4 regions of the Glutamicibacter sp. AOP5-A2-18 genome follow, and region 3 is predicted to be linked to each of the others. Evidence: riboswitches for the same ligand, from Rfam matches in the RefSeq annotation. Region 3 holds a riboswitch; each other region holds the start of a gene.
The links. Region 3 has a riboswitch for S-adenosylmethionine ahead of ACT3RW_RS01385 (ABC transporter ATP-binding protein). Riboswitches for the same ligand answer to the same signal wherever they lie in the genome.
Positions count from the first base shown of each region.

Region 1 (7,170 bases), 3.3 Mb from region 3:
TGGCCCTGTCGCGCACCTGAATGTAGCCGTCGGGATGCATGACGCCTAAGTCGCCGGTGTGGAACCATCCGCCGGCAAAGGCCTGTGCGGTTGCTTCTTCGTCTCGGTAATAGCCGATCATGACATTGTTACCGCGCAAGACGATTTCGCCCATAGTCTGGGCATCGGCAGGAACGTCGAACATGTTCTCATCAACAATGCGTGCCGACTCCGCGGTGATCATTCCGACGCCTTGGCGGGCTAGCTTGGCCACGCGTTCGGCCGGCTCTAGCTGATCCCATTCTTCTTGGTATTCGCAGACTGTGTAGGGGCCATACACTTCGGTCAGCCCATAGACGTGAACGACTTCGATGCCCAGTTTCTGCAACTTGGAAATGATGGCCGGGGACGGTGGAGCTCCAGCGGTGGTGATGCGCAGCGGAGCCTGAAGTTGGTGCGCCCGAGTCGAGTCGGCGATGATCGAGCAAACAGTCGGGGCACCGCACAGGTGAGTAGTTCCGAGGTTCTCGATGGCATCCCACACTGCATCTTCACGCACTCCACGCAGGCATAGATGGGTGCCACCAACTGCGGTCACTGCCCAAGGTGTACACCAGCCGTTACAGTGAAACATCGGTAGCGTCCAGAGGTATCGGGTCGCTGAGCTAAGGCCCTGATGGTGCGCTTCACCCAGAGAGTTTAGGTAGCTGCCGCGGTGCGAGTAGAGCACACCCTTGGGCTTTCCCGTGGTCCCCGAGGTGTAGTTCAAGGCGATGGCAGAGCACTCGTCCGCGATCGCATAGGGCAGTTTCTCGTCGCTGGTGGTAGACAGCAATTGCTCCAAGGTTCCATCAACTTCCACGTTCGGGCGTGGGGAGGTGAACTGGTCGTCGGTGATCTCAATCAGTGCCTGCAGGCCGGGGTTTTCGCCTCGCAGGGTTTTGGTGTTCTCCAATAATTCGGTATCGGCCAGGAGGAGCTTCGCTCCCGAATGGTCGATGATGTACTGCAGCTCGTGGGCGGAGAGTCGCGTGTTCAGAGCGATGAGCACACCCCCAGCTAGCGGCACGGCGTAGTGAGCCATCAACATCTCAGGAGTATTTGGTGCCAAGACCGCTACTCGGTCACCGGGTTCGATGCGCTCGGCTAGTACTTGAGCAAAACGGTGCACCCGAGTTTCGAATTCTTTGTAGGTATAACTACGAGTCCCATGAATGATGGCGGTCTTGCTGGGGTAGGCCTCGGCCGAGCGTTCAAGGAAACGCAACGGGGTTAGTTCTGAATGGTTGGCCTGAATTTCTACCATGGAGGCATCCTTCACTCATCATCTCTGGCAACGGCGGCAGGCAATGAATGGTGTGACGCATAACACTGCATCTTTTATCGTGGCATGAACCTGAACGCCAGAGAAAGGAACCCGGTTTCATTACGGTGGGCGGCCCCAGAAAAGCGTTGAAGTGGCCTTGGTGACCGAGCTGGGCAGGATGTCACCGATAAGCGGATTGCGTTATGGATCACACATCTTCTGAATAATTGACTGCCAGACACCTCGATGTAGGCCTATGCGTCGAATGAATCATTGAATATTGCGATTTACGAAGTGATTTGTTTGACGATACTTCGTCATGACCCATATCGTTTTAAACAGAATCAAGAGCATCAGCTATAAGCCCTGGCTTGCTGATCGGCAACCCTCTCTACGGTAGTGGGGTGCTCCAGGTGAGGATTCGGTTTCGCGCTAAATGGTGTTGAAACAAGTACCGCGCACTGCGTGAATGATCAGTGAGAAGTGGATTCGGGGACGCCGAACCGTTTGCTCGGGTCTCTTCAGCGCCGTGGGCAAGACCAGAAGGAATCGAGCCATGTCATTGAATCGTGAACTTGACCCGCTGACGCTCCGCAAGGTTTTCGCTCAGCACCCCTCAGGCATCGCAGCTCTTTGCGCCGAGATTGACGGTGTAAAAACCGGAATTATCGCTTCGTCGTTCACCGTTGGTGTTTCGTTGGAACCTGCGCTGGTGATGTTTGCAGTACAGAAAACTTCTAACACCTGGCCCAAATTACGCGAAGCTGGCCACATTGGCGTCTCAGTGCTCAGCGACCGCAATGGGGGAGTGTGCGCGCAGCTCGCCTCAAAGACCGGTGACCGCTTCCGTGGTGTAGACACTGCCGTCACTGATCGTGGCGCGCTGTTTATCGAGGAATCCACATTGTGGCTGGAGACTTCCATCTACAACGAAGTTGAAGCTGGAGATCACTGGGTCGTCTTCTTGGAAGTGCACGGGCACCACGCCTCCGAACATTCGCCACAGATCTTCCATGATTCACGATTTCATTCAATCCCAGTTCCTGAACTCGTCTAAAACTTCAGCTAGCTAGTTGCTCAAACGCTCCGGACGGAACACACGGTGTTCCACCCGGAGCGTTTTTGCGTGACGGCAGCATTTTGATGATGTGGTGAGTTATCCACGGGGACAAAAGATGCCTTGGGGCAAAGAAATGTGGACGACGTCGTTTTTGAGGGTCAAGTGAACCGCTTAACCTACGGTGACTAAGGGTTTTAGGAGAATCTCACTATCCACAGGGTTATCCACACGCTTGTGGGTGATGTGTGTAGAACTCTGTGCATATCGCTAATAACCCCGAATTCCGGGTGTTTTTGGCTGTTGATAACTCTGCGAAGGGTGCCGCAAGCTTCAACAAAATATTTTTCTGTCCACAGCTGTGTAAACACAAACACCCAAGTCAAAACATATTACCGAATGGTAATAGTTATTAATCCACAGGGTTCTCCCCAGTTAGTGAACAGGGCAGTCCACAAGTCAGGCCATGTTATGCACAGGCGCTGTGGATAACGAGGTTTACGTGAGCAAATAACGGTCTTAGTGTTGACTTTGGGACAGAAATATCCACAGACGCTTTTTCAGTTGTCGGTATCGACTGACATGATGGAGCGTTGCCATCTGGCAAGGAAGTTTTTCCCAGCGGTTCAATAGGGATGGAAGTGGCTGTAATGAGTGCTGAGCCGGTTTACGAGGCACGGGAATCCGACGCGGGGCGCAAGCCGCCACAGGACATCGAGGCGGAAATGTCCGTGCTCGGTGGCATGATGCTCTCCAAGGACGCCATTGCAGACGTAGTTGAAGCACTGCGTGGCACCGATTTCTATCGTCCCGCTCACGAATCCATTTACGAAGCAATCATCGATCTTTATGGTCGAGGAGAACCAGCCGATGCGGTGACCGTTGCTGACTTACTGACCAAACGTGGAGAGATCTCACGTATTGGTGGAGCCGCATATCTGCACAACCTCATCCAGCAAGTCCCAACCGCTGCGAACGCTGGATACTACGCAGAAATCGTACGAGAACGCGCAGTACTTCGTCGTTTGGTGGACGCCGGTACCCGCATTGTTCAGATGGGTTACTCGCCAGACGGTGAAGTTGATGCCATCGTCAACGAAGCTCAGGCTGAGGTCTACAAGGTTGCCGAAAACCGCAGCAGTGAAGACTACGTACGCCTTTCGGACATTATCGAAGGCACCGTTGACGAAATCGAAAACGCAGCCAACGCAGGCGACGGCATCACCGGCGTACCTACCGGTTTCTACGAATTTGATGAGCTGACCCAGGGCCTCAAGGGTGGTCAGATGATCATCATCGCGGCCCGTCCCGCCGTCGGTAAGTCGACCTTCGCACTGGACTTCGCACGCTCTGCAGCCATCAAGAACAATATGGCTACCGTCTTCTTCTCCTTGGAAATGGGCCGCAACGAGATCGCGATGCGCCTGCTTTCGGCAGAAGCCTCCATCCAGCTTCAGGACCTGCGAAAGGGTTCGGTGGAAGACTCGCAGTGGACCAAGATTGCAACCACCATGGGTCGCTTGAACGAAGCTCCACTATTCATCGATGATTCGCCGAATATGTCCATGATGGAAATCCGTGCCAAGTGCCGTCGACTCAAGCAGCGCAACGAGCTGCGTATGATTGTTCTTGACTACCTGCAGCTGATGAGCTCGGGTAAGCGCGTTGAATCCCGTCAGCAGGAAGTCTCGGAGTTCTCGCGTAACCTGAAGTTGCTGGCCAAAGAACTCGACGTTCCACTGATTGCACTGTCTCAGCTGAACCGTGGTTCCGAACAGCGAACCGACAAGAAGCCAATGATTTCCGATCTTCGTGAATCGGGCTCGATTGAGCAGGACGCCGACATGGTTATCTTGCTGCATCGTGATGATGTTTACGACAAGGAAAACCGTCCGGGTGAAGCTGACGTGATCATCGCTAAGCACCGTGCGGGTCCAACTAAGACCATCACCGTAGCCTTCCAGGGTCACTACTCACGCTTTAATAACATGTCCTCAGAGGGCTAGTTCCAGCCAGATTCGATTTGCTGGCTATAGTGAGTTCCATGATTGCTTCTTTGCAGGCTCTGCTGTGGGGTACGGTGGCCGGCTCGGCACTTTTGCTGGGTTCCGGTGCGGCCTGGTGGTTCAAGATCCCAAAAGTTTGGGTCTGCGCGATCATGGCTTTCGGCGCCGGAGTATTGGTTAGTGCGCTGAGTTTTGAGTTGGTGTTAGAAGCCTTCGAAACCGGTGGCCTGCTAGCTACCATCGCTGGCGTGCTGGTAGGTGCCGGACTATATTTCTTAGCCAATCGATTACTGGATTGGCGTACGAAAAAGCGTCAAGTGAAGTCAGGTAAAGGCAGCCAAGGGGAATCGTCAGGCACCGCCCTGGCCGTTGGTGCACTGATTGACGGTATCCCGGAGTCGGTGGCCCTGGGCCTAACTGTGGTTACCAGTGCGAGCATCAACCCAGCCATGCTTATCGCCATCTTCATCTCGAATGTTCCCGAAGGTCTGGCCAGCACAGCTCAAATGAAAGACGCCGGGCGCCAAGGCAAAACGATTGCCGCGCTATGGGGATCCATCGCAATTTCCTGTGGGCTGGCTGCCTTCTTTGGCGCACTTGTTATGCAATCCATGCCTGGGCAGGCTCTGGCTTTCGCTACAGCAGTGGCCGCTGGTGGCATCCTGACCATGATTGCCGACACGATGATCCCCGAAGCCTATTCCGTTGAGCATGACTACACCGGGTTGTTGGTTACCGCCGGTTTCCTCTCGGCCTTTGCCTTGCACGTGCTAGGCGGCTAACCACAAGCTGGCAAGATTGGACTATGCCTTCAAACCGTAGTTCCCGCCTGTCTGGACCCACTACAGAATCGATCTACGCACCGCAGTATCTTGCCACCACCATCGGCATGTTTATTCTGGTGTTCCTTGTTGCCTTTGAGTCCATGGCGGTTACCACCGTCATGCCGTTGGTCAGCGAACTACTGCACGGGCAACGCTATTTTGCGTTAGCCTTTGCCGCTCCGATTGCCAGTGGCATGCTGGGCATGGTCGCAGCTGGCGAGATTACCGACCGCTGGGGGCCAAAGTTTCCTCTGCTGATCAGTGTCACGATCTTCTGTGTGGGCTTGGTAGTCTGTGGTTCGGCCGCGAACATGCAGGTGCTTATTACAGGTCGCATCCTGCAGGGCATCGGTGGTGGCGCCATTACCGTAGCCATTTACGTGCTGATTGCACGCGCCTATCCCGGACACTTGCACTCTAAAATCTTTGCGTTGTTTGCTACCGCCTGGGTACTGCCGGCGATGATCGGTCCATGGTTGGCAGGTCTGATGGCGGTGCACCTGGGCTGGCGCTGGGTCTTTACTGGTGTCGCCGTTTTGGTGGTCGTAGCGTTCTGCGGGATCATTCCGGTGCTCAGAGCCCTGGGGTCTGAACGCAACGAAGACCTCGGCCCGATCTCGATGAAGCGCCTCGGGTTGGCAGGTCTCACCGGTCTAGCGGTGATCTCCATGAACCTGTTAGGAAATTCGCGCAGTAGCTGGTCACTGATCGGACTAGCGTTAGCCCTGGTGGTGGCACTTGTGGCCATTCGCCCGTTGTTGCCCGTCGGTACCTTCACCTTGCGGCGCGGTCTGCCAGCCACCATCATGACCCGGATCTTTGTCACCGGTGCCTTCTTTGGTGTGGAGGTTTATCTCCCCTACCTGTTGCGACAGGACTACCAGCTTGCCCCGGATAAAGCGGGGCTGATTTTGACGGCTTCGGCCTTGTTCTGGTCGGTAGGTTCGTGGTTGCAAGGCAAGCTGGGGGAGAAGGTCCAAGCCTCAACCTGCATTACCCTCGGGGCAGTGGCGGGCGCTGTGGCCATAGCCACTGCCCTAGCCACCGCAATCTTCCACCCGCCGGTGATCGTGTTGGTGTGCGGTTGGGCCGTGGGAGGTTTTGGTATGGGGATGATTTTCCCGCGGCAAAACGTCAATATGTTGGCACTGTCAGCCAAGGACGAGCAAGGGTTTAACTCCTCGGCGATGTCAGTGGCAGACTCCCTTGGCAATGCCGGTGCCACGGCGATTGGCGGCGTGATCTTTGCGATGGCAGCTATCGGCACGGGATTCATCTCGGTCTTCAGCTTTAGTTTGCTCCTGATCCTGATCTTGATCATTATTTCTGGGCGCACCAAGGGGACTGCCACCACGGTTGACTACTAATCGCGCGGCAAGATTCCCAGGTGGGCTTTTGTAGGCTCAACCAGATGCGCGTCGTAGTCGCTGTGCTTGGCCACATAAGCCTTGACGTAGGGGCAGACCGCTACGATCTTAGCGCCACTGGCAATTGTGTTCTCCAAAGCGTATTTCACCATCACGCTAGCTAGTCCCTGTCCACCGTATTCTTCATCCACGGTGGTGTGGAAGAAGATTCGCTCAACGCCGTCGGATCCTTCAAAGTCGCGGTAGTGCGCCTCGTCGATCAGCTTGCCGTCATCATCCAGGGCGAAGCGGCGACGCTCGGGCAGGAATACTGGCTTGATCTCACTCATGGGTGGTGTCCTTTGATTTAGGCAGGGTTTACCCGCGGGCGCAGGCGAACGGTAGGTAGGGCTGGGGCCGGTAGTGCTGCTGGAGTATTCGGCGGGAAGGGGCCAAAGCGGTCCTCTGAGGTGTCTGCTGGTTCTGCGCCAATTTCTGCTTGCCACTGAGCACGGAATGCGAGGACTTCCTCGTGGGTGCGTCCCACGAAGTTCCACCACATCAAGATGTCTTCATTCAACGGCTCCCCGCCGATGAGCAAGGCTAATACCGGTTCATCGCCTGAAACCAGACGCAAGGTTTTACAACCGGC
Region 1 is NZ_JBQSVW010000001.1:3,547,871-3,555,040, reverse strand. It holds gene ACT3RW_RS17000 (AMP-binding protein) at 1-1,285, opposite strand, end outside; SAM riboswitch class IV at 1,628-1,745, shown strand; gene ACT3RW_RS16995 (flavin reductase family protein) at 1,842-2,342, shown strand; gene dnaB (replicative DNA helicase) at 2,993-4,348, shown strand; gene ACT3RW_RS16985 (ZIP family metal transporter) at 4,387-5,130, shown strand; gene ACT3RW_RS16980 (MFS transporter) at 5,154-6,539, shown strand; gene ACT3RW_RS16975 (GNAT family N-acetyltransferase) at 6,536-6,868, opposite strand; gene ACT3RW_RS16970 (pirin family protein) at 6,886-7,170, opposite strand, start outside.
Region 1: it holds a riboswitch for S-adenosylmethionine, as region 3 does, so the genes downstream of both, ACT3RW_RS16995 (flavin reductase family protein) here and ACT3RW_RS01385 (ABC transporter ATP-binding protein) in region 3, are expected to answer to the same signal.

Region 2 (7,170 bases), 420 kb from region 3:
CCAAGCCAAGGACCGGGTGACTATTGCCGGTGCGGTAGTAGGTTTTGGAAGTGGAGACGCTGATGGCGACCACTGGCAACTGGTTAAAACGCTGCTGGTAGGCTTCCGAATCCAAGAAATGCTGGAAGAGCTGGCCGTGAAGGTCGCCGAAATCTTCAGGTAACTTAGGAGCACCCGAGCCGTTGCTGGCCGCCGGAAGCACCACACTGAAGTCATAATCGCGGACGTAAGAAGAGAAATTATTGCCCACCATGCCATGGCTACGGGTACCGGTGAGGCGGTCGACAACGATGGTGTCTAGAACTTCAAGAAGCGGAAAATCCTGCTCTTCATTCTCGGCGGCAAAATGCACGTTGGCCGAGATGATTTCCAGTTCGAGCTCATAACGATCGCCGGCAGGATTGTCCCAGTGAGCCAGCGAATTGAAGCGACGGTTGATCATCGTCAGGGCGTTGCGCAGGTTCTGTTGGCGATTCTCACCACGGGCCAGATTTGCGAAGTTTGTGGTCACTCGTGAGGTGGCACAGGGAGTGTAATTCTCGTCGAATTTGGTGGTGCTAATGCTGAAAGTGAACTCGTCTGCCATGGCGGCCAATCTTGTGATGAGGGCCTGGGCAGGCCGAAAGTAAGTCGATGCGTCCATCATGCAGGGTCTTCATTGATATCAGGTAACTCGATATAACTATGGATTCATATAGACTCAATCTATGGTTCAAGGAACAAGCGGTTTAACATTGCAACAGCTTCGCTACTTCACCGCGGTCGCTACCGAGGGCTCCATCTCCGGTGCCGCCGACCTAATTTACGTCGCGCAGCCCAGCATGTCCGCGGCCATGAAAGAGCTCGAATCACGAGTGGGGCGCACCTTGCTGATGCGATCCGCGAGGGGCGTGACGCTCACCGCCGAAGGCGCGGAATTCCTCGGCTATGCCCGACAGGTCCTGGAGCAGGTGGAGCTGCTGGAGCATCGCTACCTCGGCCGTCCTTCCGCAAGGCGACTGCTGGGCGTCTCCACCCAGCACTACTCATTTTCGGTTGATGCCTTTGTGCGCATGGTTCAGGCCAGCGGCGCAGAGGAGTACCAATTTTCGCTCCGTGAGACCCGCACCGAGGAAATCATTGAGGACGTACGCACTCTACGTAGCGACATTGGGATCTTGTACCGCAACGACTTCAACCGGAAAGTGATCGACAAGCTGCTGCGCGAATCCAGGCTTGTCTTCCATCCGCTGTTCTTGGCCGATCCGCACATTTTTATCTCGCGCAGCAACCCGCTGGCCTCGCGTGCACAGGTGACGCTTGAAGACCTCGAGGACCTGCCGCGGCTTACCTTCGACCAGGGTGCAAACAACTCCTTCTACTTTTCCGAAGAGGTGCTCTCCACCCGTTCAAGCCAACGCGAAATTCAAGTCTCGGACCGCGCCACGATCTTTAACCTCATGATCGGCTTGGGCGGGTACACCATCTCCACCGGCATCATCAGCGACGAGCTTGATCCCTCCATCGTTGCCATCCCGCTGTCCATCGACGAGCGAATCGAGATCGGTTGGATCGACCACGCCGGGATCCCGCTCACCGATCAAGCGCAGCGTTATTTGGAAGAAGTGCGTGCGGTGGTCGCCAGCTTTGACGTTGAGGTGCTGGGCTAAAACCGTAACAGTGTGTCATCTCTAGCCTTCGAGTCGTCACACTAGCAGGGCAAAACTGCTAGATTCCACGGATTATGCTCAAAGTGGCGCGTCATAAACAGGTCGTAAACCCCGTGTCATCATGACAACTTGGCGACATATGAAGCGTGGCGACCTTGTATGAAGCCGTGAGCCCAATGCCGCTTGCGCCGCCCGGGGCAGATATCGAACCATGGAAGAACAACAAACCATCAAGAGCGACTAAGAGATCTGGCTCGAAGACGTCGCAGCAACCATCGGGAAACCGAAAGGTGCTAATGCCAGGGACGATGGAGCAGTTCCGAACGCTTTTAAGCGCACTGTGCCTCGTACCAAGTCAGTGTTCGGGCTTTGGTACGGGTTACATCTTTCGGTGCACTCCCTCGCTAGGAAACGAGAAGGAGCTATGAGCCAAGGAACCGACGCGGTCCACGCAGGGTATCGACCAAGCGGAGATTTCCGCCCGATGCTGCCACCACTACATAACTCCGCAGCGTACCAATTTGAATCCCATGCTGAAGCGATCGAAAAGTTCGCTATGCGCCAGTCCGGGTTCACGTACTCACGCACCGGTAACCCCACCGTTTCGATCCTCGAACAGCGTGTAGCCGCGCTGGAAGGTGGAGCTCAGGCGGTGGCCACCGCCTCGGGACAGGCAGCTGTTTCACTGTCCCTGTTGGCGCTGACCCAGGGACCTAAGCACATTGTGGCGTCTTCCTCGCTATACGGCGGCACGGTGGACCTACTGACCGACTCCTTCGCCGACTTTGGCATCCGCGTCAGCTTTGTTGACCAAGCCGATCCGGCAGCCTGGGCCGGGGCCATCGAGGATGAGACCCGCGCGTTTTTCCTAGAGTCCGTGTCCAACCCGCTGTGCACGGTGGCCGATCTTCCCGCTATTTCGGCGATCGCCCACGAGCACAACATCCCGGTGGTCGTGGATAACACCCTGGCCACCCCGTTGAACTTCCGCCCGCTAGATTTTGGCGCGGATATTGTGGTCCACTCGGCCACCAAGGGTCTGGCCGGCCATGGCTCGGTACTTGGCGGCGTGGTGGTGGATTCGGGAAAGTTCGACTTCTCCGATCCGCTGCGTTGGCCACAGATTGCCGCCCCACGCGTGCGGTTGAACAATACTTCCTTGCTCGAACGCCACGACTCTGCTGCCTATGCGATGCTGGTGCGTTCCAAGTTCCTGCACGATCTAGGTCCGGCATTAGCTCCGGCCAGCGCCCAAGGCATTTTGGCCGGCATCGAAACTTTGCCGGTGCGTGCAGCGCATGTACAGCGCAGCGTGAGCACCCTGATCCAAGAGCTCTCCGGCCACCCGGGCATCGCGGCCATCCATCACCCCTCACAATCCAGCCACCCGAGCCACACCGTGGCCCAACAGCTCACCCCCAAGGGCACCGGCTGCGTGCTGGCCATCGAGTTGGCACACCCGTCGCTAGTTTCCCCGGTGATTGATGGGCTAGAACTGATCAGTTTGGCCGCGAACGTGGGGGACACCCGCACGATGATTTTGCACCCGGCCACCATGACCCATTGCCGGCTCTCGGCCGATCAGTTGGCCGACGCTGGCCTGAACGCCTCCACCCTGCGCCTTTCGGTCGGGCTTGAAGATCCTGTGGATCTGCTCGCAGACCTGAACCGCGCGCTTGATAATGCACTAAACCGGGCCCTGGCCCCACAAACTCAAGGAGCATGATGACTGGCTTCAACACTCAGGCCGTACACGCAGGCCAGGAAAAAGACCCACACACCGGCGCCGTTGTTCCGCCGATCTACCAGACCAGCACCTTCATCCAGGACGGTATTAACGTACTGCGATCCGGGCACGAATACTCCCGCGGCTCCAACCCCACTCGAGATGGTTTCCAAGACCAGCTCACCATCCTAGAAAACGGCGCGGCCGGTTTTGCCTTCGCCTCAGGTATCGCCGCCGAAGATGCGCTGCTGCGTGCCGTGCTGGAACCGGGCGATCACATCGTTCTGGGCGCCGACGGTTACGGCGGCACCAACCGGTTGATCTCCAAATTGCACAGCAAATGGGGCATCACCTCCTCGGCGGTAGACATCACCAACTTGGATTCGGTGCGAGCTGCACTGCAACCCAATACCGCCCTGCTCTGGGTGGAAACCCCGTCCAACCCACTGCTTGGCATCGCCGATCTAGCCGGCTGGGCCCAGCTGGCCAAGGAAATTGGTGCCCTGCTGGTGGTTGATAACACCTTCGCTACCCCTTATCTACAGCGCCCGCTGGACTTCGGCGCGCACGCGGTAGTTCACTCCACCACCAAGTACATCGGCGGGCACTCCGACGTGCTCGGTGGTGCGGTAATTGTGGCCGATCACCTCTTCCGCGGCCAGTCCCTGGCCGAAGCGGTCGGCTACCAGCAGTTTGCCGGCGGTGCGGTGGCCGGACCGCAGGATTCCTACCTGGCCGCCCGCGGACTGAAAACCCTGGGCCTGCGCATGGAACGTCACTGTTCCACCGCCGATAAGCTGGCCCGCTGGCTTGACGCGCAGCCAGAAGTGACCCGCGTGTACTACCCGGGTCTGGAAACCCACCCCGGGCACGAACTGGCCAAGCGCCAGCAGCGCGGTTTTGGCGGCATTGTTTCGCTGCAGCTCACCGATGAAGCCGGCGCCCGCGCCTTCGCTGAATCCATGGAGTACTTCCAGCTCTCGGTCTCCTTAGGCGGGGTGGAATCGCTGGTCTGTTATCCGCGCGAAATGACTCACGCATCGCTGATTGGCACCGAACTGGAGATCCCGGACAACCTAGTCCGTCTCTCGGTGGGCATCGAAGAGGTCGAAGATCTGATCGCCGATCTGGAACGTGGACTGATTGCCGCCCGCGCAGCGTCGAACGCCTCGCGATCCGCGGCCAAGCCCGTAACCCAAGGGACCCGGCAGAGCGCATCCGCCTTCGCTACCGCGTAAATATCCACAGCCCGTTCGAGCTTGCCCCGCAGATCAGTCACTGCGGGGCAAACTCGTTTCCATGGACACAGCACAAGCACTCAAAGATCTGGCCACGGCGGCCCAACTGACCGCCAGCGCTACTGCTGTGTTGTCCCAGACAGATCTGACCGCCGGCCACGCGGCCTATTTTGCACTCTTGACCGAGCACCTCGGCCAGCAGCAATCGCGCACACAGCTTCACGCCGCCCACGCGCTTCGTCGCACCGGCGCGCACAAACTTGATCAAGCCTCCTTTCAAGCCATCACCGACTCCGGCATCAACCCCACGCTGGAACAGATCGAAGCCACCCATGGCCACACCATCGCCGGGCGCACTCACTTCAAAAGTGCCCGCGGGTTGATGCATGACTGGTTGGACATTCCGCGCAGTACCGCGGGGGACCGGTTGGTCCAAGCCGACTGCCTCATTGGCCGGATTGATGAGGCTGGCCAACAGCTCGATCCGTGGCTGCCGGAACTCGCCGCCACGTTCACCGACCCTACCGTGGACCCGCGGCTCGTTGCCGCAACGGCAAGCAAACTGCATTCGGCCCGCAAAGATCTGGGCGCGGGCAAAGCCGGCCGGGACAAACTGCGCCAGCTCCAAGCCAAATCCGTTGCTTTCCTCAACGCCGAACCCAAGTCAGCCCGCAAACACATCAATGACCTTGTCGCCGAAGTGAAATCCGGCAAGCGCCCACTTAAAGCCCTGCTTGAATGCATCGGCATCTTCAAGCGGGGCACGCGCCAGGGACTCGTGGAATATGTGTTGCGAGTTTTGCCCTCGCACGCCGCGTTCATTGAGGCATTTTTTGCCAAGGTGGATAACCCTGCCACCGTGGCCGGCAACCGCGAGCGTCTAAAGGACGCCGAGGCTCATTTCACCGGCGAGCCGGGCAGCGACTGGGACGATGAAGAATCAATGCCCGACTGGGCCAAGGGTGGAAACCGCTCCGGCCCGGACGACGAGGATCCGGACGACTCACCCGCCGCCGACGATCCGGACGAAGATCCGGGCAGCGACGATCCGGACGACGATCCTGACAGCGAGGATCCCGACGACGCACCGGCCGATTCGAGCGACTCACAAACTCCGGAACCCGCAGCTCCGTGGGAAGAGATGAAGCCCGAACGACGACGGTTGATCGGCCTGATGGCCTTACTCATGACTAACCGGACAACTGATTCGCAGCCTGAACCGGGATTCGGCTCAGCGCAGGTGAGCATCGTGATGAACTGGGAAAAGATGCAACGCCAAGCACAAGATTTCGCCGTCACCTCCAGCGGAATCCCGTTATCGCCCGGTGAAGCCAGGGCCGCGCTGTGTACCGCCGGCATTTACCCGCTAGTACTCAATGGCGCTTCTCTGCCCTTGGACCTCGGTCGAACTCAACGGCTCTTCTCCAAGGCCCAAGGCCGAGCGGTCCGGGCCGCCTACCGAGGCTGCTCCTACCCTGGCTGCAGTATGCCCGCCGAACGTTGCGAACTGGACCATCTGGATCCGTGGGAAAAGGGCGGACGCACCGACATCGCCTCGGCCGACCTTAACTGCCCGATCCACCACATCGGCCGGCACTGCGGACTCTTCCGGACGGTCAAGATCGCCGGCCACCGGCCACTGGTCTTGCTCTCCACGGAACTTGATCCCGAACAAAAGCTCCGGGTTAATACCTATTTCATGACGCCGAACGAGGCGCTTGACGCAGAAGCCATGGCGCAGCAGCTGACGATCGGGTGGCGGGCTGGAGCGCTGGCCCTAGAATTTGCTGAAGCCTAGGCGTTCGCAGCCAAATGCTTGGCAGATAGTTCAAGGTAGTGCTCGGCGTTGACGTTCAGCCCGGCCACTTCCTCATCGCTGAGCTCACGGCGCACCTTGGCCGGCACACCGGCAACCAATGAACGCGGCGGAACCTGTGTGCCTTCGAGTACTAGCGCCCCGGCGGCCACCAACGACTGCTCACCAATGACCGCGCCATTCATAATGGTCGCGCTCATACCCACCAGGCAACCGTCGCCCACGGTGGCACCGTGCACTACCGCCGAATGTCCCACGGATACTCCAGCGCCCAATGTGCAAGGGAAACCCGAATCGGCGTGAAGCACCACGTTGTCCTGCAAATTGGTGCCAACACCAACGCGAATCGGGGCCGAATCCCCGCGCACAGACACCCCGTAGAAGGCGCTGGCCTGATCGGCCAGGACCACGTCTCCGCTCAACACGGCGGTGGGTGCGATAAATACGTTGTTGCCGACCTGGGGAGTCGACCCGTCAATAGTAATAATGTGGCTCATGCCACCTACTCTAATTGGCGGGCGAGCCCGGTGCGAGTTACGAGAAGACGATTGTGCGCTGACCGTCGAGCATCACGCGATGCTCGGCATGCCACTGCACGGCACGAGTCAGTGTGCGACCCTCAACGCTACGACCCAACTCCACTAATTGCTCGGCGGTGCGGGTGTGCGACACGTGAGTGACTTCCTGATCAATGATCGGCCCCTCATCCAGATCCGCGGTGACGTAGTGTGCGGTCGCGCC
Region 2 is NZ_JBQSVW010000001.1:703,647-710,816, forward strand. It holds gene ACT3RW_RS03380 (putative oxygenase MesX) at 1-586, opposite strand, end outside; gene ACT3RW_RS03385 (LysR family transcriptional regulator) at 708-1,649, shown strand; SAM riboswitch class I at 1,874-1,964, shown strand; gene ACT3RW_RS03390 (O-acetylhomoserine aminocarboxypropyltransferase/cysteine synthase family protein) at 2,074-3,375, shown strand; gene ACT3RW_RS03395 (cystathionine gamma-synthase) at 3,375-4,613, shown strand; gene ACT3RW_RS03400 (HNH endonuclease signature motif containing protein) at 4,675-6,411, shown strand; gene ACT3RW_RS03405 (gamma carbonic anhydrase family protein) at 6,408-6,926, opposite strand; gene purU (formyltetrahydrofolate deformylase) at 6,964-7,170, opposite strand, start outside.
Region 2: it holds a riboswitch for S-adenosylmethionine, as region 3 does, so the genes downstream of both, ACT3RW_RS03390 (O-acetylhomoserine aminocarboxypropyltransferase/cysteine synthase family protein) here and ACT3RW_RS01385 (ABC transporter ATP-binding protein) in region 3, are expected to answer to the same signal.

Region 3 (7,170 bases):
GTATGAACCAAACCCTTGGGTTGGCCAGTGGTGCCGGAGGTGTACATGATGAACAGCGGCGTTTCTGAATCAAAGAACTGTGCCTGATGTTCGGTGGACTGGGTCTCTACGGCCTCGTGCCACCACACGTCACGGCCTTCGGTCCAAGGGATCTCATCGCCGGTGCGGCGAATGACCAAGACCTTCTCGATATTGTTCTCACCGGAGACCGCCTGATCGGCATTGGCCTTAACCGCAACTGTGGTGCCACGTCGGTACTGGCCATCGGTGGTGACCAGTACTTTGGCCTTGGTGTCTTCTACTCGGAACTTCAGCGCTTCGGCCGAGAAGCCACCGAAGACCAATGAATGAATGGCTCCGATGCGCGCGCAGGCCAGGGTGATGACGATAGTTTCAATCAACACCGGCAGGTAGATAACGACACGGTCGCCCTTGACTACACCCAGAGCTTCCAAAGCATTGGCTGCTTGGCTGATGCGCTCTTGCAGGTTTTTGTAGGTGACGGTCTGTCGGTCACCGGGTTCGCCTTCAAAGTACAGCGCGACTTTGTCTCCGCGGCCAGCAGCGACGTGGCGGTCAGCGCAGTTGACCGCAGCGTTGAGTTGGCCACCTAAGTACCACGAGATTTCTGGACCACGCTTGGCAGCTGCGTCGGCTGGGACGATTTGGCTAGTGGTGTGCCAGTTGGTATCCCAATCGAGGAGGTTTGCCGCTTCGTCCCAGAATGCTTGGCGTGCTTCCTCTGAGGCCAGCGTTGAGGTGGATGCCGATTCGATGGTCATGACAGAAAATTTCCTTGATGTGTTTTTTGGTTGGCGAAGTTGAATTGGGACAGCGGGAACTCTTAGGTCCAACGTTTAATGGCCCAGCGTTCTGCTATCGAGAGCAGGGCGTCGGTAATTTTTCCGAAGATGGCCAACAAGATGATGGTCATGATCAGTCGGTCCAGTCGGCCGTTGTTCTGCGAATCAGTCAGCAGGAAGCCCAGACCCATCGAAGCGCCGAGTAATTCAGCGGCAACAAGGAAGAGCCAAGACTGCGCTAGGGCTAGGCGCAGCCCGGAGAAAATCGAAGGCACCACCGCAGGAAGCTGCACCGTACGCAGCAACTTGATTCCGTTCAGCCCGAAAGATCGGGCGGCTTCTACCAGCTGGGCATCCACATGACGAAGAGCCAAGGCCACGGTGGTGAAGACGGGGAAGAATGCACCAATGATCACTAGGGTGACTTTGGAGTCTTCACCCATTTTCATCCACAGCACCAGCAGCGGGACCCATGCTAAGGATGGCACCGCACGCAACGCACTAATGCTCAAACGCAACAGAGCATCAGCCAATTTGGACAGGCCGACCAGTGCGCCAAGCAGTAGACCGAGCAAGGAACCAAAGAAGAATCCAAGCAATACACGTTGCGTGGAAATGCCAATGTGTTTGCCAAGATCTCCGTCACGCAATAGCTCAACTGCTGCAGTGACTACAGAAGTGGGGGTGGGCAAAGTCCAAGGAGCGACGATTCCAGTGGACGTCACGACCTGCCAGATCACCAGAACAATAACCGGCAAGATCAGGGATAACAACCAGTGTGGAGCGCGCAAGATGGTGGCAGAGACTCCGGATTTAGCCTTCTTCGGATTTCTCGTGGAGACGGTGGTGCTCATTGCTGACTACTCTCCGGAAATTTTGGTTGGGTCAGCTTTGGTAGCAAATTGGTCATCAACCAAAGTTGCTAGGGCCTCGTCTACGGATTCCTGCTTGGAGACATCGCCGCTGGCGACCAAGGTGGGCGCGATAGTCTTCAAGACTTTGGTGTACTCGGTTCCGGGAACGGCCGATACGTCCAAGTTGGAACGTTCTTCGATGACAGTGGCGGCAACCTTAGGATCTAGACCGGCAACATCAGCCAAGATCTTGGCGGTCTCTTCTGGATGCTTGCCCGACCATTCGCGTGCTTTCTCGTAGGAGTCAACGACCAGCTGGGCTAGTTCGGGGCTCTGCTTGATGAAGTCTTCGCGAGCATTAAGTGCACCGTAGGTGTTGAAATCTAGGTTGCGATACAGCAGCTTCGCACCGTCTTGTTCGGCTGCGGCCATGATGGGATCTAGTCCGCTCCAAGCGTCAACCGAACCGTTGACCAACGCGGTACGACCGTCCGCGTGTTGCAGATTCTGTACGGTGATGTCCTTTTCGCTCAGACCTGCCTGCTCTAGTGCTTGAAGCAGGAAGAAGTAAGGATCGGTGCCTTTAGTGGCGGCCACAGTTTTGCCCTTGAGGTCTTTCACCGATTTGATCTTGGAGTCCTTAGCAACCACCAGAGCGGCCCATTCTGGCTGCGAATACAGGTCGATAGTCTTGATCGGTGAACCGTTGGACCGGGCTAACAAAGCGGCGGATCCTGCGGTGGAGCCAACATTCACTGCGTCAGCACGTAATGCTTCATTGGCCTTGTTAGAGCCAGCGGACTGAACCCATTCCACCTTGACGCCTTGATCCTTAGCGGCGTCGTCGAGCCAACCTTTTTCTTTGATGACCAGGCTCAGCGGGTTGTAGGTGGCGAAGTCAATGGACAGGGTCTTATCTGATCCTGAGGCCGTAGCGTTTTCTCCGGCGCAACCGGTCAGGGCAGTAGCCCCGATCAACAGTGCTGCGGTGGCAAGTGCGGTACGTCGAGTGAAGCGGTGCGAAAGCATAATAATCCTCTAAATTGTGCGTGCGGGTAAGCGACAGCTATGTCGCTGATGGAGTAGATCAGGGGGAATCGGTGTTAAACGTCAATGGTTAGTCGGGTCCACACCAAGAAGTCGAAGCAATCCTGCGCGGTGAGCGATGAACTGATCTTCGTTGTGTTTGCGAGGATGAGAAGCGCTCATTGAGAGTTCTTTAATGACGGTGGCCGCGGTATCTTGACCCTCACGTCCCAGGACGATGACTCGGTCAGCCAAGGTCAACGCCTCGTCCACGTCGTGGGTGACCATAAGAATTGTGGTGGGGAAGGAAGCATGGATGGAGAGCAATAGATCTTGCATTTTCAGCCGCGTCAAAGCGTCCAGTGCGCCGAAGGGTTCATCAAGTAGCAGCACTCCAGGGCGCCGTGCCAAGGCACGAGCCAGCGAGACGCGCTGAGCCATACCACCTGAAATTTCGCGCGGGCGAAGATCTGTCGCGTGGCTGAGCCCGGTCAGCTCGATTAATTCATCAATCAGTTCAGCACCGTCGGCCTTGCTGGTACCTGGCGCGAGGCCCAAAGCGATATTTTCTCGGACCGATCGCCACGGTAGTAGTCGTGGTTCCTGAAATGCGACCGCACATAGTTCGTTGATGCCATCTACGTTGCGTTTTCCGGTACGGATGGATCCGGTGGATGGTTGGTCCAACCCGGAGACCGCGCGAAGCAGTGTGGACTTGCCGCAGCCGCTAGCTCCAAGGATCGCAACAACTTGGCCCGCGGGGATCTGCAAGTTGATATCGCTGAGGACCGCGCGGCTTTCACTTTTGGTGGTGAAGGTGCGCGAAACATTGCTGAATTCCACGTCTAAAGCGGTCGAGGTGTGCGCTTGAGGCAGTGCAAGGCTAAGAGCCATGATCATCTCCATCGGTCCTGGCGGTAGCACCGGCCTATGGAGTGTGTCATCCATAGGTGGTTGCTGCGGCGTCACTGAGCCAGATCTCTCGGCCGCTCGGGATGGTTACGTGTCCATTACAGGCTTTCGAACGATTTGAAAGCAAATCTTGCGTAACATGAAAAATCTTCGATAACTACGTCACATGCGCGGGTTATTTCGTTATTTATTTCATTAGAAGGCTGTTTAATCGATAGTTGGGGATTCTTGGCAAGTCATCTTCGATATGACGCGTCATTGACTGTGCAACGCAACTGTCAAGCCACCTGGTCTGAACAATGAAATGTGACTTCGTGGCTTGGAATGATTGCTTTGTTACGGCTACAAATGAATGACAACCCATCCAGAGCGGCTGAGAGATCTGGCTCGACGACGCCGCAGCAACCACCCGAATCGCGGGACGGTGCTACCGCCAGGACCGATGGAAAGAATTGAGGACTTCAATGTCATTTGGCGAGTCGCCGAACACTTCCGGTTTGGACTTCAACCAGCTCAGCGATCCTTCGCAGGCTAGCGCCATGGGACTAGATGACTTCGAAGAGCAACTGTCTACGCGGCAACTACTCAAAGTCACTCCCGGTCCGGGCGCGGACGAACAGTATGACCGTTTGGCTGAAATTTTCCGTCCGGTATTCGCTCAGATCGCGTCGACCGCACGGGACCGCGATCGCAACCGCGTGCTACCTTTTGAACAGGTAGGCCTGCTGAACCGCGACCGCTTTGGTGCGCTGCGCATTCCAGTTTCTGAGGGCGGCTACGGCGCACGTCTGGTTGACGTGTTCCGCCTGCTGATTGAACTTTCCGAGGCTGATTCCCATGTTGGCCAGCTCTGGCGAGCACACATCGCCTTTGTGGAGAGCATTCTGATTCTTGAAGATCAAGAGCTGCGCAACAAGTGGGTTACCCGTATTGCTGCCGGTCAGATTGTCGGCAATGCGTACACCGAACGTGGCGGCAACGCACTAGGTACGCTGAACACCAAGGTCACCGAGTCTGATGGCCGCTGGCTAGTTGACGGTGAAAAGTACTACTGCACCGGCACCATCTTTGCCGACTGGACCGCAGTGGCAGTGGCCCATCCAGAAAAGGCTGGCCGGCAGATTGCCGTCGTTTCCACCCAACGCAGTGGCGTAAAAATCCTTGACGATTGGGATGGGTTTGGTCAGGGGCTGACCGGTACCGGCACCACCGAGTTCCATCAGGTGCCCGTGGACTGTTTTATCCCACAGGCAACTAACGACTCCGAAGCTGCGATCTACCAGCTGGTCCTCACCGCAGTGCAAGCAGGTATTGCCCGCGCCGCGCTGAACGATCTGCGCCAGTCGGTCCAGAACCGTACCCGTATCTTCACCACCGGCACAGGCGTTCCTGCCTACCGCGAACCACAGGTACTTCAGCTGGTCGGCGAAGTCTCAGCAGAGTCCTTCGCCGTCGACTCGGTAGTGATTGGCGCAGTACTAGAAGTTGAAGCAGCACTGGTAGACCCAGGACTGAACGACGAGGAACGCTACGCGGTCTGTGAACTATCGGCTAACCGCGCCCAGACCATCGTGCAACCGTTGGTGCTCGGAGCAACCAGCAAACTCTTTGACGGTTTAGGGGCCTCATCAACCAGCATTGTGTGCAACCTAGATCGGCACTGGCGTAACGCACGAACCATCGCCACCCACAACCCGGCCATGTACAAGGCGCGCATCGTGGGGGACTACGAAATCAATGCGGTTCAGCCTCAACGTCTCTTGGTCACCGGCGAAGACAGCAACCACCAAAACTACGGCGCCTAAGCGCCTAATTTCTAATTTCACCAATACAGATTCACGGCAAGGAGAACACCTATGAGCACGAAGCGCGAAATTCTCTTCAACGCATTCGACATGAACTGCGTGGTGCACCAGTCGCCAGGTCTGTGGCGTCACCCAGATGACAAAGCCTCAACGTACAACACCATCGGCTACTGGACCCACCTAGCGAAGGTGCTAGAAAAGGGTAAGTTCGACGGCCTGTTTATTGCCGACGTACTAGGTACCTACGATGTCTTTAACGGCACCAACGAATCCCCACTGCGCTCGGGCGCACAGGCACCGGTTAATGACCCGATGATGCTGGTCTCGGCCATGGCTGCAGTAACTGAAAACTTGGGCTTCGGCGTCACCGCCGGAACCGCCTATGAGCACCCATATGCTTTTGCCCGTCGTCTGGCTACCTTGGATCACCTCACCGATGGTCGTGTGGGTTGGAACGTGGTCACCGGTTACTTGCCTTCGGCCGCCCGCAATATGGGCCAAGAAGACCAGATGGAACACGACGAGCGTTATGACCACGCCGACGAATACCTCGAAGTGGTCTACAAGTTGCTTGAAGGCTCGTGGGAAGATGACGCGGTTCAGAACAACAAGGAAACCGGGATCTACACGGACCCGGAAAAGGTGCACAATATTGAGCACGAGGGCAAGTACTTTAAGGTGCCCGGTATTGCTATCACTGAGCCGTCCACCCAGCGCACCCCGGTGATCTACCAGGCCGGCGCTTCTTCACGTGGCATCAAGTTCGCCTCACAGAACGCTGAAGCAGTATTTGTTACCAGCCCTACCCGCGAAATCCTCAAGGCTACGGTCACCAAGATTCGTGACGCTGTTGAGGCTGCTGGCCGCGACCGTTACGACGTGAAGATTTTCGCCATGCAGACCATCATCACCGATGAGACCTCTGAAAAGGCTCAGGCCAAGTACGAAGACTACAAGTCCTACGCGGACGTCGAAGGTGCACAGGTACTGATCTCCGGTTGGATGGGCGTTGACCTCTCAGAGCTGGATCCCGATGAGCCACTGGGTTCCAACGTCAAGTCCAACGCCATCCAGTCTTCGGTGGAGACCTTCCAGAAGGCCAGCGGCGATGACGGCAACCCATGGACCATCCGTCAGCTTGCTGAATGGGTTGGTGTTGGCGGCTTCGGACCAATCACCGTTGGCTCGGGCCCAGAGGTTGCAGACAAGCTCATTGACTGGGTGGACTACACCGACGTTGATGGTTTTAACCTCGCCTACGCCGTGACCCCGGCAACCTTCGAAGATGTTGTTGAGTATGTTGTTCCTGAGCTACAGGCTCGTGGTGCCTACAAGACCGAATACGCCGACGGTTCGCTGCGTAACAAGCTCTTCGGTACCGGGGACCGCGTGAAGGAAACTCACCGCGCCGCGAAGTACAAGATCAGCAATCGCTTGGCTGCCAAGAGCTAAAGTTCCTAAGGCCTAGCTAGCTACAAAGCGTGGAGGCGTTGTTCACTCAAGTGAACAACGCCTCCACGCTTTTGCGTTAGAAACTTACTTGGTTGGGTTAAGTACCAGGGCAGAACCTCCGCCACGGCGCACTGGTTCGGCCGCCGCCGTCAGCGTTCCGTCAGCATTGATTTCCACGGCTTCCACCGCACCAATTTCTGCCTGCGGGGTGAAAGAATCTCCGGCAGGAGTGAGCTTATGACCGAAGGCTTCCATCGCTGAACCGTACCTGGAGATGAACTCAGGTTCCGCGGTGACCGCGGCAGTATTGCGTTGCGA
Region 3 is NZ_JBQSVW010000001.1:285,993-293,162, forward strand. It holds gene acs (acetate--CoA ligase) at 1-782, opposite strand, end outside; gene ACT3RW_RS01375 (ABC transporter permease) at 845-1,657, opposite strand; gene ACT3RW_RS01380 (aliphatic sulfonate ABC transporter substrate-binding protein) at 1,664-2,686, opposite strand; gene ACT3RW_RS01385 (ABC transporter ATP-binding protein) at 2,768-3,577, opposite strand; SAM riboswitch class I at 3,583-3,685, opposite strand; SAM riboswitch class I at 3,953-4,044, shown strand; gene ACT3RW_RS01390 (acyl-CoA dehydrogenase family protein) at 4,060-5,400, shown strand; gene ACT3RW_RS01395 (LLM class flavin-dependent oxidoreductase) at 5,452-6,852, shown strand; gene ggt (gamma-glutamyltransferase) at 6,937-7,170, opposite strand, start outside.

Region 4 (7,170 bases), 2.9 Mb from region 3:
GCTTTGGCCTTGTGGTCTTCAGCTGCGTCCAGCACCCTCTACCCGTTATACGCAGAAAAATGGGACCTTGCACCAGTTGTAACCACCAGTATTTTTGCGACCTACCAACTTTCCCTAGTTGTTGTACTCCCTATCTTTGGCAATCTCTCTGATGTCTACGGTCGACGCGTTGTCATGCTTGGTGGCTTCGGGCTAATCGTCGTGTCCTCTATCGTTTTTGCTCTTGCGCCCAGCGTCGGATGGTTATTCGTCGGTCGGATACTACAAGGTGCCGGCGCCGGCCTGGCCATGGGAACAGCCACGGTATCGCTGACCGAAAACAATCAAAACAGCACCCCCCCCCGACTGGCGAGCATTGTCGCCACTGCGGCCACCGCAACAGGATTGTCACTAGCCTTATTTGTCGGCGGCTTCTTGGCACACTTTGCGCCACTCCCATTGGTTTGGAGCTACATAGCACTTTTGATTTTGGCCATCATCAGCGGTTGCGCGCTCATCTTGACGCCCAACGATCGACCCGCAGCTAAAATTGCGTGGCGCCCCCAACGTCCAAAAGTTCAGCGCGATATCCGCGTAGGATTCTGCATCGCTCTGGTGTCCGTGACGTTGGCGTTGGGGATGGGCGCAATCTTCCCATCGCTCGGCGCCCAAATGATCACGGCGTTTACCCACACACGGAACAGCGCAGTCATCGGCGCCCTACTCGCCAGCTCCTCGTTGACCACTGGACTCTCGGCTTTGCTGTTGACCAAGGTGCGCGCACGCACACAAATCTGGGCCGTCATGTGCGTGACCATCCCGAGCCTGGTGGTCATGGTGGCTGCAGGAAACTTTGGTTCACCCACACTATTTCTAGTTTGGTGTGTGGCCGACGGAGTCGCCTATTCACTCTTGTTTAACGGTGGAATCGGACTCATCAACAGCATTGCACCAGCTACGCATCGCGGATCAACGCTGTCCTTGTTATACGTCATCACCTACGTTTTTCAGGCCCTCATCGCAATTGGTATCGGCGCTTTGGCCACCTCCGGAACCCTCAACCAAGCCGTTCTTGTCGCGGCCTGCCTGCTCATCGGATTTTGCGTGGTGCTCTGCACGCTTCTGATGATTCAAAAGCCAAGAGTTGCAACGCAGCACTAAATCACCGAGCACTTGTGTCGGTCTGATCCAGTGGCGCAATAACGATTATTTTCGACGACAGATACAACCTACGGTTCGTCGCCTTGCAGCTCGACATGAGACAGAGTTGATCAGCTGTGCATTAGCAGGCAATTCGCTACATCAGCGTGAATCATCCACACCATGCCGGTGCTCATTGATAACAAAAAGCGCCAAGATCAGCATGTCACCGGAACTACAATCCGAAGATTCGGTGATGCCAAAGACCACTGATGAAAATCAGTTCCGTCAGCCGCTAATTGCTGGGTTTTCTACTCGGATAGCGAAGGGTTCGCAACGTGCAGACCGAAGAACATTTCCCTCCGAAGGGCGTCAACATGTTCTCGAGTCACCGACATCGCGGCCAACGAATCCCTGTTGCGAAAAGCCTCAACGAGCTGCTGGTGGTGCCCTCGCCCTTCTACAAGTTTCTCTTGCGGATAGGGGACAAAGTACTTGAGTAGGGACTCATAGTTAGAGAGGTAAGCGGGTACTTCAGCAAGGCCACTGATCTCGGCTACCAGTCGGTGAAACTTGGTATCCGGGATGTGATGCTCATGCCAGTTCGCGGCATTGGCCGATTGCCTAATCAGAGCTTCGAGTTCTTGGCACTGAGCTTCTGTAGCATTCTGCGCAGCTTGCGCGGCGATGGCGCTTTCCATCAGGCTTCGCTGATCAATGAGTATCCGCACCGCCGGCACGTCTTCAAGATAAGCCTGGACCGCTACGTCATTAATCTTCGGTGGCTTCTGGGCAACAAAGGTTCCTCCGGCTCTGCCCCTGCGTCGCTCCAGCACGCCGTCTTCGACTAGGCTCTCCAAACCACGCCGCGCAGTGATGTCACTGACTTCAAGACCTGCCGCAATCAAATCAGTGCTCGGAAGTTTTCCACCCGGAATGAGCAACCCATGCTCCACTGACAGCAAGATCCGTGCCCGTACTGTTTCCACGGCTGACAAACGCGTTACTGCTGCGGCCCCCGGCACTGCATGAAACAGGCGGTCAATTTCGCGCTCTTCGACGTGGGTCAGTCTCGAAATATTTTTCGCCGTCATGTATTGAGTCTATCGACTACGTCACATACATTTGTATATCTGATCATATTGATCATTTATAAGTTTGTATGAAGGTAGACCCACATGTCCCAGATAATCACCGCAGGATTGGCGCAGCGCGTCCCGCTGCCAGTTGAGAATTCGCTTCAGCCTTTTGCTGATGATGTTGCCAAGACTTTACAGAAGCATGACGATCTTCAGATGCTGATCTACCCTGAGATGCATCTGCACGGTACCGAGCATCTACCTGAACAAGAGCGAAGCACCGCATTGGAGGACGCAGCAGTCTCCTTGGATGATCCCTTTTGTGTCAGCGCTCGGTGCCATTGCCGCCAAACACCAAATCTGGCTGTGCCCAGGTAGCATCGGCGAGCGCGATACAGACGGTGGTTTCCGCAACACCCAGCTACTCTTCTCCCCGGACGGCGCATTGGTTGCCAGGTATCGCAAAATGTTCCCTTGGCGGCCGTTTGAGCCGCACCGGCCAGGAACCGAATTTGTGGTCGCAAACGTGCCAGAAGTCGGCGCTTTCGGACTGTCTATTTGCTACGACTCTTGGTTCCCAGAACACTCACGCCATCTTGCCTGGATGGGTGCCAACACCATCATGAACGTTGTGAAAACCACTAGTGACGACCGTGAACAGGAACTGATCCTGGCACGAGCCAACGCCATCGTGAACCAGGTGTACATGCTCAGCGTGAACTGCGCCCACCCTGTAGGACGCGGCCGAAGCATCGCGGTAGATCCCGAAGGCATGGTCCTGGGTGAAGCTGGCCTTGGCGAAGATACCCTCGTGGTCCGGGTTGACCCGGACACCGTACAGCGAGTGCGTGATCACGGAACCGCAGGGACTAACCGCGTGTGGTCTCAATTCGGTCCGGACGATGCACCGATTAGTCTTCCGCTCTATGACGGCGCATTGGAACCATCTCGCTGGGCGCCACAACAACCCCAATCCCGCTCTTAGAAAACGACGGAGTTTTCCATGTCTTCGACCCCCACACTTACTCGCACCCTGAAATTGTCTTCCTTGGTGATCTTTGGGTTGGCCTACCTGACACCCCTGATTGTCTTAGGCATCTTTGGTGTCATTGCGTCTGAAACCGGTGGCGCCAGCGCCAGCGCCTACCTGATTGCTCTACTGGCAATGCTCTTTACCGCAAATAGCTACGGCCGGATGGCTGCAGCGTACCCGGTGGCCGGTTCTGCCTACACTTACGTACGCAAGACCATCGACGGACGGATCGGTTTCCTCGTCGGTTGGGCCACTATGCTTGACTACCTCTTCCTTCCCATGGTGATTTGGCTGATCGGTGGCTCGTACTTGCAAGCCCAATTCCCTGCCGCGCCGATGCCGGTGTGGATCCTTGGCTTCATTGTGCTGACAACCATTTTGAATATCATCGGCATCAAGGTGGCAGACCGGGTGAATCTGGTACTCATGTCCTTCCAGATCTTGGTCATCGTTTTCTTCGTAGTTCTCTCCGTGGCCAGTGTCTCCAGCGAGCACGGCGCAGGCGCTCTAGTGAGCTCTTCTCCGTTTACCGGGATCGGCGCGAGCACAACAGGTATCGCCGCTGGTGCAGCCATCGCCGCATACTCGTTCCTTGGATTTGATGCGGTGACCACTCTGACCGAAGAGACCGTGGAACCCCGGCGCACCGTCCCCAAGGCCATCATGCTCGTTGCCCTCATAGGTGGAGGCATTTTTGTCATCGTGGCCTACACAGTACAGCTGGTGCATCCAGGCGGTGTCTTTGAGAATTCTAATGCTGCGGGTTTCGAAATAGCACAGCACATTGGTGGCAATTTATTTGGTGCTATTTTCTTGGCCGCACTAGTTATCGCCCAGTTCACCTCAGGTATCGCCGCTCAGGCTGCTGGCAGTCGACTGCTCTACGCCATGGGTCGAGACGGAGTACTGCCACGCAGCTTCTTTGGGAAGCTGAACCAGCGTTGGAGCACCCCGGTCTTCTCTATCTTGGCCATCGCAGTTGTGGGCTTGATCGCCATGTTCATGGATGTGGCCACCTCAACCTCATTCATTAACTTCGGTGCTTTCATCTCGTTCATCATGGTCAACGTGTCGGTCATTGTTTATTGGGATCGCCAACGTCGCGCAGGCAACAAGCTTAATGCAATGCTCTACGTGCTGTGCCCAGCTATTGGTGTTCTAGTCATCGCGTTCCTACTCACGCAGCTTGATATTCATGCCGTAATTATCGGCAGCATCTGGCTGGCCATCGGAACCATTATTTTGGCAACCACCACCAAGGGCTTCAAGAATCAGCCATCGCAGATGGCCTTGGAAGGCGCAAGCTAAAAAATAGAAGATTCGATAGCCAGTTCAAGGGACAGACCGCTGGCGGCCTGTCCCTTGAACTCCATCAACTGGATTGGATTCTAGAACCCGGCGTCAATGATTCGCCGGATAGCGGTCACTGGACTCAAACGGGTCCGCAGGTTTGGGAAATCTTTCCAGTGCTCGGGAACCAAGCTTCGACCATACATCCCGCCGTCGTCACGGCACAGGTGCAGCTCATCCAATCGGACTTCCAGATTCAGCTTCGCCAGATCCGAAGTATGCCGGCTGCGACTTATCTCAACTGCCCGCTTCAAGGACGCGTGGATCAAAAGGTACAAGTCCGAACCGATGCCGACCGATTCCCAACGCTGAATATATTCGTCATAGCCCTCAGCTTTGTAGCACTGGCCATTGGTCAAGCGCCGGTGCCGGGAATTGTTACTCATAAAATCGCTCCAAGAATTGCGCGTTCTCGTCTGCACCCGGGCAACGTAAGGAGCTTCCAACAGCGCCGAATACCAGCGGAGCTTGCGTTGCCTTTCTTCACTCAAGTCTGCTTCGTCGGACAGAAACGGCAATCCATATTGATCAACCCTGCTGTTGCTGGTTTCCTCGCCAAATATCTCCTTCGTCCATTCACGGAAGTCGAATTCATGCTTGTCATCAATTGGCTGATTAGCCATGGAAATTCTCCTAGCGTGAGAGCGGTGCCGCCCCGTACCGAATACTGGACGGGGCAAACCGCTAACTGAACCGATGACATTTGCCTCGGAACGGTTCTTCCCCTGGGGCACCCCGTGAGCCGGAGAGGGGTTGCCGTACGACTAGCCAGGTACTTTACGTCGTAACTCTTGAACCTGTTTTCAACCATAGGACAATGCACCGACAGTTTGAACACAAGTGATTGACCATCCTTTAGCTAAGATCAGACTGGTCATCATCACCGCGTCCCAGAGGCCCATGAAAACTCGCTCGCAACGCTTAGAAATTACCGCGCTCCTGGGAACCCAGACGCTGTTTAATATCGGCTTCTACGCTGTAGTCCCCTTCCTTGCGGTAGTCCTCAGCAATGATTTCCTGTTGGCATCTACCGCGGTGGGTCTGATCTTAGGAATCAGAACTTTTGCCCAGCAAGGACTGTTCTTAGCTGGTGGCACTCTGGCGGATCGCTTCGGCGCCCGCACCATGATTCTGATCGGCTGCGCGGTACGTGCCGCAGGTTTCCTCACTTTGGCCGCATCCCTATGGTCTAGTACTCCACACTTGGGAATGTTCATTTTTGGCGCACTGCTCACCGGATTTGGTGGGGCACTATTCTCCCCGGGACTAAACATCTTGGTGGCGGCTGCCCAAAGCGCGCGGGATCAAGGACAAGTCCAGCACGTTCGGCGGGCTACGCTCTTTGCGTGGCTGAGCATCACGGGTGAAATTGGCGCCGTCACCGGACCTTTGGTGGGTTCGGCCCTGTGGGGCTGGGGATTTTCCACCGTGGCAGGTTTTGGCGCAGTATTCTTTGTGGCCATCGGAATCTTCTTGGCGCTCACTCTTGGCAAGACTGACACGGCGAGCGCACTGTCGGCTGCTACCGGTGCAGGAACTAAAGCATCGAAGCCTCACAGTAGCTTCCGAGAATGTCTGCGCGACCGCCAGTTCTTGGCCTTCTGTTCGCTGCATGCCGCGGACCTATTGGCCTACAACCAGCTGTATCTAGCTATTCCTTTGGAACTTGAACGCCAAGACATGCCTACCCAGTGGTTGGGGCTGATCTTTGCGTGGATCTCCATTTTGACCCTGAGCCTGCAGATTCCCTTATCGTGGCTTGCTGCAAGAATCGGCCCAGCTGCAACGTTGCGCATGGGCTATATTCTCAGCGCCTTGGGGTTTAGTGTTTTGGCCTTCATCCCTTCATCAGCCTTTGGTGAGGAAACCAGCTTGGTGCGAATTCTTTGCGCAGTCACCCTGATGACCCTGGGTCATATGAGTGTTCATCCCACCGCGCTCAGTCTTGTTCCAAAATTTGCCGGGCTCAACGCTACCGGCTCCTACTTCGGATTACTCTCCACCTGCGGCGGCCTAGCAGTACTTCTAGGCAACATGCTCTTTGGCTGGTTACTCTCACACACCGCAGGCGCAGCCGAGTTGTCCTTTATCCCTTGGCTAGTCATGATCATTCCGCTGTTGCTGGCTTCGTGGCTTGGTTCTCGGTTGGTTCGTGACCGCATGCTACGCACACGCAGTGCGTGAACTGCGACACATAACGCAAAATGTCCTCAGAACTTCCACGGTTGACACCAACTTTCTACTACTCAGCTAGCGTTCTATCGCAGTCCAGAATCCCGAAGTTCTAAAGGGGTCTTCATGGCCTTTTATTGCTTCATGAGAAATCAAGGAATTAGGGTACGCTTACCAAGGCTCTAAGACATTGGATGCCAATTCATCACGTATTGCCGAAGGATTTCCATGAACCTTGGACGATTGAGCGTAGCTGCAAGTTTTGCAGCGGTAGCCCTCGCACTAACTGCCTGCAGTTCCACCGCCACCCCCGCTCCGGATGCAGCAGCGGATGCCGAAGCCCGCGTAGTTGTAGCGAACTTCCGTGCCCCAATTTCCAACTGGGCTTTGGAAAGCGATGACGCTTATGTGCTCTCA
Region 4 is NZ_JBQSVW010000001.1:3,206,002-3,213,171, forward strand. It holds gene ACT3RW_RS15385 (MFS transporter) at 4-1,140, shown strand; gene ACT3RW_RS15390 (FadR/GntR family transcriptional regulator) at 1,431-2,213, opposite strand; gene ACT3RW_RS15395 (hypothetical protein) at 2,298-2,576, shown strand; gene ACT3RW_RS15400 (carbon-nitrogen hydrolase family protein) at 2,509-3,183, shown strand; gene ACT3RW_RS15405 (APC family permease) at 3,202-4,539, shown strand; gene ACT3RW_RS15410 (hypothetical protein) at 4,620-5,204, opposite strand; SAM riboswitch class IV at 5,262-5,378, opposite strand; gene ACT3RW_RS15415 (MFS transporter) at 5,482-6,765, shown strand; gene ACT3RW_RS15420 (ABC transporter substrate-binding protein) at 6,982-7,170, shown strand, end outside.
Region 4: it holds a riboswitch for S-adenosylmethionine, as region 3 does, so the genes downstream of both, ACT3RW_RS15410 (hypothetical protein) here and ACT3RW_RS01385 (ABC transporter ATP-binding protein) in region 3, are expected to answer to the same signal.